One region of the Paenibacillus sp. S02 genome, then DNA from elsewhere that is predicted to be linked to it. Evidence: a T-box and tRNA genes for the amino acid it is inferred to sense, from the RefSeq annotation. Region 1 holds a T-box; the other holds one or more tRNA genes.
The links. The T-box of region 1 lies ahead of tyrS (tyrosine--tRNA ligase). A T-box ahead of a tRNA ligase gene usually reads a tRNA of that ligase, here a tRNA-Tyr.
Positions count from the first base shown of each region.

Region 1 (3,692 bases):
ATTCCCGGTGCAATTTTGTTCGGGATACACATAAAATATTCATTTGCTCCAAAGTGCCCATAAAACCCTGGGATTTCTTTATAGTGCTGCTCATTATTCAGATTTGTTTTATATTCATATCCTACAATTTTGACCGAATCGAGCTGCAATATCACCGGCTTATTCACATCCAAATCCCCCATCGTATTTTTTTGGTAATCCAGAAAATTGATTTTACTTTGCACAGGAAGCTCAATATCACCGTTACGATACTTCCCAGGGGTGATCCCAAAATTCTTTTCAAAAGCGCGGGTAAAAGCTTCTTGTGAGTTGTACTGATACTCAATAGCAATGTCCAACACTTTTTGATTGGATTGTTTTAGCTGTTCAGCCGCCTCGGACAATCTTCTTCTTCTTATATATTGTTGAACCGTAAAACCCGAAATGGCCTGAAAAACCCGCTGGAAATGAAAAGCTGAAAAGCATGCCTGTGAAGCAATCTCGGCAATTTTTAAATCCTCCCGGAGATTCAATTCAATAAACTCAATCGCACACTGAATTCGTTTAAAGTAGTCCATATAATCCTTCCCCGCACTTGTAATTGTTTTGGTTGTCTATCCTACACCCAAATTGTGCAACCCACGTTTTCATTATGTATAACTCTTTACCTACATGTTTGATTATTTGTGCTAAGTTTATCATGACTTTTCACTTGGCAGAAATAAAAAAGCAACGCTGAGATCGATACAATCTCAGCGCTGCTTTTGAATATCTTTCATTATCCAAGCTTGATTTTAGCAAATTTCCGTTTACCTACCTGGACAATGTCGCCTTCCTTCGGCGTGTATGCTTCGTTCACATCGGTCCATTTCTCTTCGTTAATTTTGACCGAACCCTGCTGAATACTGCGCTTGGCTTCACCATTAGATGCTGCAAAGCCCAGATGAGTCAGCAATTGGATCACACGAATGCCACCTTCTTCTAACTGATCAGCCGTCAAGGTGAACTCTTCAATATCGTCAGGCAGCGCACGTTGCTGGAATACGGTCACAAAATGCTGCTTTGCTGCTTCCTCTGCTTCTTCACCGTGGTACATGCGCACTAACGTTCCAGCCAGCTTCATTTTGGCATCACGTGGATGTACTGAGCCATTCTTAACACCTTTCGCCAGCTCTGCCAGCTCTTCGTTGTTGATATCCGTTGCAAGCTCAAAATATTTCAGCATCAGCTCGTCAGGAACGGACATGGATTTCCCGTATATTTCGTTCGGCTCCTCATCAACACCAATGTAGTTCCCCAAACTTTTGCTCATCTTCTGGACGCCATCCAGCCCTTCAAGCAATGGTAATGTAATAGTAGCCTGCGGCTCAACTCCGTATTCTTTTTGCAGGGTTCTGCCCATCAGCAGATTAAATTTCTGATCCGTCCCCCCCAATTCAATATCGCTTTGGAGAGCCACGGAATCCATGCCCTGCATCAGCGGGTAAAAGAACTCATGGATGCTGATCGGCAATCCGTTTTGGTACCTTTTTGTAAAATCATCTCGTTCCAACATACGGGCAACCGTTACTTTGGCCGACAGGGTTACTACATCAGCAAAAGACATTGGCCCTAACCATTCGGAATTGTAGAATACCTTTGTTTTTTCAGGATCGAGAATTTTAAAAATTTGTTCCTTGTACGTTTGTGCATTACGCTGTACATCTTCCTCAGTCAGTTGCTTACGAGTCTCCGATTTACCTGTCGGATCACCAATTCTGCCTGTAAAATCTCCGATAATCAGTTGCACTTGATGGCCTAATTCCTGGAACTGGCGCAGTTTGTGCATAACAACCGTATGTCCGATGTGAATGTCGGGCGCAGATGGATCAAGACCCAGCTTAATTTTGAGCGGCTCGCCGCTAACGACCGATTTAATTACCTTACGCTTCAGCTCATCCTCCGGTACAATTTCCGCCACACCCCGCTGTATCACCTCTAGCTGTCGCTCGACCTCTACCTGTTGCTCCGGCTTCAATTCTTCCCACTTCATCCTGTATACCTCCTATTTTTCATCCAAAATATTACATATTATATAAACCAAAAAGCCCCTTTCATCCCAAGGGACGAGAAGGAGCTACTCGCGTTACCACCCTAATTAAAGAAACGCATATCAAAGACAGACATTTCTTTCACTTCATTCCTATAACGGGCCTACACCCGGTACTGGATTACTATGGTAGCTTCGCAAACCTGCAAATGCTTTCCATTCATCCAGACAGCTCCAGACGGTAATTCAAAGGAGGGACGCTACCGATTTACACCACCCATCGGCTCTCTGCACAACGTGATTCCGCCTTCTACTGAAGTCTTTCTCTGCTTTTCACGATATTTACTTTGACCTATTTATAACACACTGCTTTTATGTAGTCAACGACACCAAAAGACAGGCTTTTTAGCATATGGGTTCATTTTGTAATTTTATGCTATAATAATGGCTGTTATAAAGGAGGAAGACTTAATGGTTGAAGAAAAAAACAATGTATCAACGCCAAAGCCTTCCCGCTTGAGGACAACCATGCGAAGGCTCGGCCGTGTCATAAAGTGGGTCATCATCATCGGTTTTATGGGGGCACTATTTGCAGGAGGGGCCGCCGCCGGCTATGTTGCTTCTATTGTAAAAAGCGAACCCGTGCGTTCCAGATCCATGATCTTACAGGAAGTAGATAAGAATGCAATTACAGGCTTCGCTTATTTCAATGACGGCTCTCCCATCGGACAACTTCGGACAGAAGAAGATCGAAGACCTGTCACGTTTAAGGAGATTCCACAACTCGTCATTGACGCAGTCATTGCCATTGAAGATAATCATTTTTATGAGCATAAAGGTGTCGATCTGTCGGGAACGCTGCGTGCTGTGAAGCAAAAGGCGCTGCATGAATCCGTACAAACCGGGGGGAGTACCCTCACCCAGCAGCTTGCGCGTCGTGTCTTTCTAAATCTCGATCGCACGGATGACCGCAAGGTCAAAGAAATTTTGCTGTCTCTGCGCCTTGAGCGCTTCCTGAGCAAGCAACAAATTATTACAGCCTATCTCAATAAAGTACCTTTTGGTAACGGTTCAAGCGGTTACAACGTCTTTGGCATTAAAGCAGCGGCCAAAGGTATTTTTAATGAGAATGATCTGAACGAGATTAATGTAGCCCAGGCCGCCTATCTGGCAGGTTTGCCACAGCTTCCTTCTTCTTATTCTGCTTACAACGGTAAGGGCGAGTTTAATGAAGCTGGCTTTAAAAGAGCCATCAACCGCCAGCACCTGGTGCTCAGTCGAATGCTGGAGGAGAACAAAATCAATAAAGCACAGTATGATGAAGCGATGGCTTTTGATATCAAAAAATCTCTCGCACCACGCACTGTTAAAGCTTATAACACCTATCCATACCTTATGATGGAAACAGAACGACAGGCTGCGCAGGCACTCATGTCTGTCACCAATCCGGGTCAAGCAGCTAATGCCAGTGCAGATGCCAAGACCAAGGACGATAACGATTTACTCAAAGAAGCCGAACAGCAGCTTCGCACAGGCGGTTATATGGTGTACACCACCATTGATAAGAGCGTCTACAAATCTATGCGTCAAATTGCAGAAAATAAAAACAACTTCTCTGCCACTAGTAAAACCAAGGGTGACGAACAAGCAGCGGCTATTCTGATTCAGCATAAAACAGGCGCCA
Region 1 covers NZ_CP073682.1:3,694,104-3,697,795, forward strand. Annotated here, with positions in the region: gene KAI36_RS16410 (AraC family transcriptional regulator) at 1-557, opposite strand, end outside; gene tyrS (tyrosine--tRNA ligase) at 758-2,011, opposite strand; T-box leader at 2,078-2,344, opposite strand; gene KAI36_RS16420 (transglycosylase domain-containing protein) at 2,480-3,692, shown strand, end outside.

Region 2 (3,692 bases), 2.8 Mb from region 1:
CAGTACTTAGCGATCCGCAATGAGGTCACTAAACTAAAGAAAGTAGAAGCAGAACTCCAGTCTATGATGACGCAAGTCATGCAAATACAGGAAGAAGAACGTAAACGCTTTTCAAGAGAGCTACATGATGGGATAGGGCAAAGCTTATTTTCACTTATTATTCAGTTAGACAGCCAACTTGCCGAACAACCTAGTGCTGCTCTGGAGAGTCTTCGTTCGCAGGTGACCGACATCATCAAAGATGTTCGTGGTCTAGCGTGGGAACTTCGTCCCTCAGTTCTGGATGATTTGGGTGTCGTTCCAGCTATAAGAACCTATATTGAAAACTTCTGTTCTCATTACGGGATTGAGGTGCATTTTCAATGCACTCTACGTAAACGCCTTGATATTCGCAAGGAAATAGCAATTTATCGGATTGTACAGGAGGCATTAACGAATGTAGCCAAATACGCAGATGTAGCGGAGGCATATGTCGACGTTGAGGATCAAGATGAAATGATACAAGTGACCATTCGGGATGAGGGCATTGGATTCTCTGGAAAGTCCCAAGGAGAGGGAGTTGGATTGTTTAGTATGGAAGAACGAGCTAGAGGGGTAGGGGGATTTATGAGCATGACCTCTGCTCCAGATGAGGGAACCTCCATCCAGCTGGCCATTCCCGTGTAAAAACTGTCCACTAGATCGGTTATCGGTGTATACCAGTTGTATGATCAGAACGATATACACCGATACCGAGATTATGAATAATCAACACATTGTGGGTACATGAAGATAGATACAAAAAAAAGAGAGAGCTCTGTCCCCAGACAGGCTCTCTTTATTTATAAGGTGTCACCACTGAGGCAACAAGAATCCGCTATAGCAAAAAGCGGGTGATGGGAATCGAACCCACGCTACCAGCTTGGAAGGCTGGAGTTCTACCATTGAACTACACCCGCAAATCAGTATCGGGATGACACGATTTGAACATGCGACCCCCTGGTCCCAAACCAGGTGCTCTACCAAGCTGAGCTACATCCCGACATTATACTTTTTTTAAGAAATGGCGCGCCCTGAGAGATTCGAACTCCCGGCCTTTTGATTCGTAGTCAAACGCTCTATCCAGCTGAGCTAAGGGCGCATATTTAAATCCATAATGAGCAGTCAAGGCGCCACCCAGATTTGAACTGGGGATGAAGCTTTTGCAGAGCTTTGCCTTACCACTTGGCTATGGCGCCGTATGGATAATGGAGCGGACGACGGGAATCGAACCCGCGACCCTCGCCTTGGCAAGGCGATGCTCTACCGCTGAGCCACGTCCGCAAAATATGGTGCGGTCGAGAGGACTCGAACCTCCACGGGGGTTAGCCCACACGGACCTGAACCGTGCGCGTCTGCCAATTCCGCCACGACCGCAAAATAATTATAAATGGTGAGCCATGAAGGACTCGAACCTTCGACACCCTGATTAAAAGTCAGGTGCTCTACCAACTGAGCTAATGGCTCTTAATGGCTGGGGATATAGGATTTGAACCTATGCATGACGGAGTCAAAGTCCGTTGCCTTACCGCTTGGCTAATCCCCAATAAATTAAGAATAAAGGGCGGCCGATGGGGCTTGAACCCACGAATGCCGGAGTCACAGTCCGGTGCGTTAACCACTTCGCCACGACCGCCATATGATTATGAAAAGACTGGTGGAGGATGATGGATTCGAACCACCGAACCCGTAAGGGAGCAGATTTACAGTCTGATGCGTTTGGCCACTTCGCTAATCCTCCAAAATGGTGCCGGCGAGAGGACTTGAACCCCCAACCTACTGATTACAAGTCAGTTGCTCTACCAGTTGAGCTACACCGGCACATTACTCATTTCCCACTTGAAAGGTGGCTCGGGACGGAATCGAACCGCCGACACGAGGATTTTCAGTCCTCTGCTCTACCGACTGAGCTACCGAGCCATATTTTGTTTTATTACTACACCATATAATCCACACTATATATGCTAACTATATATGAGGTTAAAATGGCGGAACTGACGGGATTCGAACCCGCGATCTCCTGCGTGACAGGCAGGCATGTTAGGCCTCTACACCACAGTTCCAGAGGCATTTCCAATAGGAAATTAATTGCGGGGGCAGGATTTGAACCTACGACCTTCGGGTTATGAGCCCGACGAGCTACCGAACTGCTCCACCCCGCGACATTAAAAGGGATTTATCAAATTTTCTTATGGTGGAGGCTGAGGGGATCGAACCCCCGACCCTCTGCTTGTAAGGCAGATGCTCTCCCAGCTGAGCTAAGCCTCCATATTATGACCCGTAGGGGATTCGAACCCCTGTTACCTCCGTGAAAGGGAGGTGTCTTAACCCCTTGACCAACGGGCCTTACAAAATAAGTTCTGGTTCCAATAAATTTATGGCGGAGAGAGAGGGATTCGAACCCTCGCACCACTTTCGCAGTCTAACCCCTTAGCAGAGGGTCCCCTTATAGCCACTTGGGTATCTCTCCGAGTAGCGGCAGAGGGGATCGAACCCCCGACCTCACGGGTATGAACCGTACGCTCTAGCCAGCTGAGCTACGCCGCCACCTTATATATAAAAGTCAGAAATATTCAAAACATGGCTCCCCGAACAGGACTCGAACCTGTGACAACTCGATTAACAGTCGAGTGCTCTACCAACTGAGCTATCAGGGAATATTGGTGGAGCCAAGCGGGATCGAACCGCTGACCTCCTGCGTGCAAGGCAGGCGCTCTCCCAGCTGAGCTATGGCCCCAATCTTTTTGTTATTCTAGAAGTGGTGGGCCTTAGTGGACTCGAACCACCGACCTCACCCTTATCAGGGGTGCGCTCTAACCAGCTGAGCTAAAGGCCCTAACATGTAAAACTTCATCATCCTTTAAAGGATATCGCTTGGCGACGTCCTACTCTCCCAGGACCCTGCGGTCCAAGTACCATCGGCGCTGGAGGGCTTAACGGTCGTGTTCGGGATGGGTACGTGTGGAACCCCTCCGCTATCGCCACCAAACATGAATTTACATCGTAAATTCTACCGTACGGTTATTCGGTTCATCACTTATCGTGTGAATGAATAGCCATGCGCTTGTCGTATGTCACTTGTACATACCTTCAAGGTTACACCCTGAAAACTGGATCCGAAACTCATTTGCGTTTTATTTAGGATAAGCCCTCGACCGATTAGTATTGGTCAGCTCCATGCATTACTGCACTTCCACCCCCAACCTATCTACCTCGTCGTCTTCAAGGGGTCTTACATACTGGGAAATCTCATCTTGAGGGGGGCTTCACGCTTAGATGCTTTCAGCGCTTATCCCTTCCGTACATAGCTACCCAGCGGTGCTCCTGGCGGAACAACTGGTACACCAGCGGTACGTCCATCCCGGTCCTCTCGTACTAAGGACAGCTCCTCTCAAATTTCCTACGCCCACGACAGATAGGGACCGAACTGTCTCACGACGTTCTGAACCCAGCTCGCGTACCGCTTTAATGGGCGAACAGCCCAACCCTTGGGACCTACTTCAGCCCCAGGATGCGATGAGCCGACATCGAGGTGCCAAACCTCCCCGTCGATGTGGACTCTTGGGGGAGATAAGCCTGTTATCCCCAGGGTAGCTTTTATCCGTTGAGCGATGGCCCTTCCATGCGGTACCACCGGATCACTAAGCCCGACTTTCGTCCCTGCTCGACTTGTA
Region 2 covers NZ_CP073682.1:418,284-421,975, reverse strand. Annotated here, with positions in the region: gene KAI36_RS01900 (PAS domain-containing sensor histidine kinase) at 1-666, shown strand, start outside; tRNA gene KAI36_RS01895 (tRNA-Gly) at 868-938, opposite strand; tRNA gene KAI36_RS01890 (tRNA-Pro) at 948-1,021, opposite strand; tRNA gene KAI36_RS01885 (tRNA-Arg) at 1,044-1,120, opposite strand; tRNA gene KAI36_RS01880 (tRNA-Cys) at 1,147-1,217, opposite strand; tRNA gene KAI36_RS01875 (tRNA-Gly) at 1,228-1,302, opposite strand; tRNA gene KAI36_RS01870 (tRNA-Leu) at 1,309-1,395, opposite strand; tRNA gene KAI36_RS01865 (tRNA-Lys) at 1,410-1,485, opposite strand; tRNA gene KAI36_RS01860 (tRNA-Gln) at 1,490-1,564, opposite strand; tRNA gene KAI36_RS01855 (tRNA-His) at 1,582-1,654, opposite strand; tRNA gene KAI36_RS01850 (tRNA-Tyr) at 1,674-1,759, opposite strand; tRNA gene KAI36_RS01845 (tRNA-Thr) at 1,764-1,839, opposite strand; tRNA gene KAI36_RS01840 (tRNA-Phe) at 1,866-1,938, opposite strand; tRNA gene KAI36_RS01835 (tRNA-Asp) at 2,005-2,081, opposite strand; tRNA gene KAI36_RS01830 (tRNA-Met) at 2,107-2,180, opposite strand; tRNA gene KAI36_RS01825 (tRNA-Val) at 2,211-2,286, opposite strand; tRNA gene KAI36_RS01820 (tRNA-Glu) at 2,293-2,364, opposite strand; tRNA gene KAI36_RS01815 (tRNA-Ser) at 2,397-2,488, opposite strand; tRNA gene KAI36_RS01810 (tRNA-Met) at 2,492-2,565, opposite strand; tRNA gene KAI36_RS01805 (tRNA-Asn) at 2,600-2,675, opposite strand; tRNA gene KAI36_RS01800 (tRNA-Ala) at 2,680-2,755, opposite strand; tRNA gene KAI36_RS01795 (tRNA-Ile) at 2,778-2,854, opposite strand; rRNA gene rrf (5S ribosomal RNA) at 2,891-3,007, opposite strand; rRNA gene KAI36_RS01785 (23S ribosomal RNA) at 3,158-3,692, opposite strand, start outside.
Region 2: it encodes a tRNA-Tyr, which carries the amino acid that the T-box ahead of tyrS (tyrosine--tRNA ligase) is inferred to sense. The anticodon was not compared.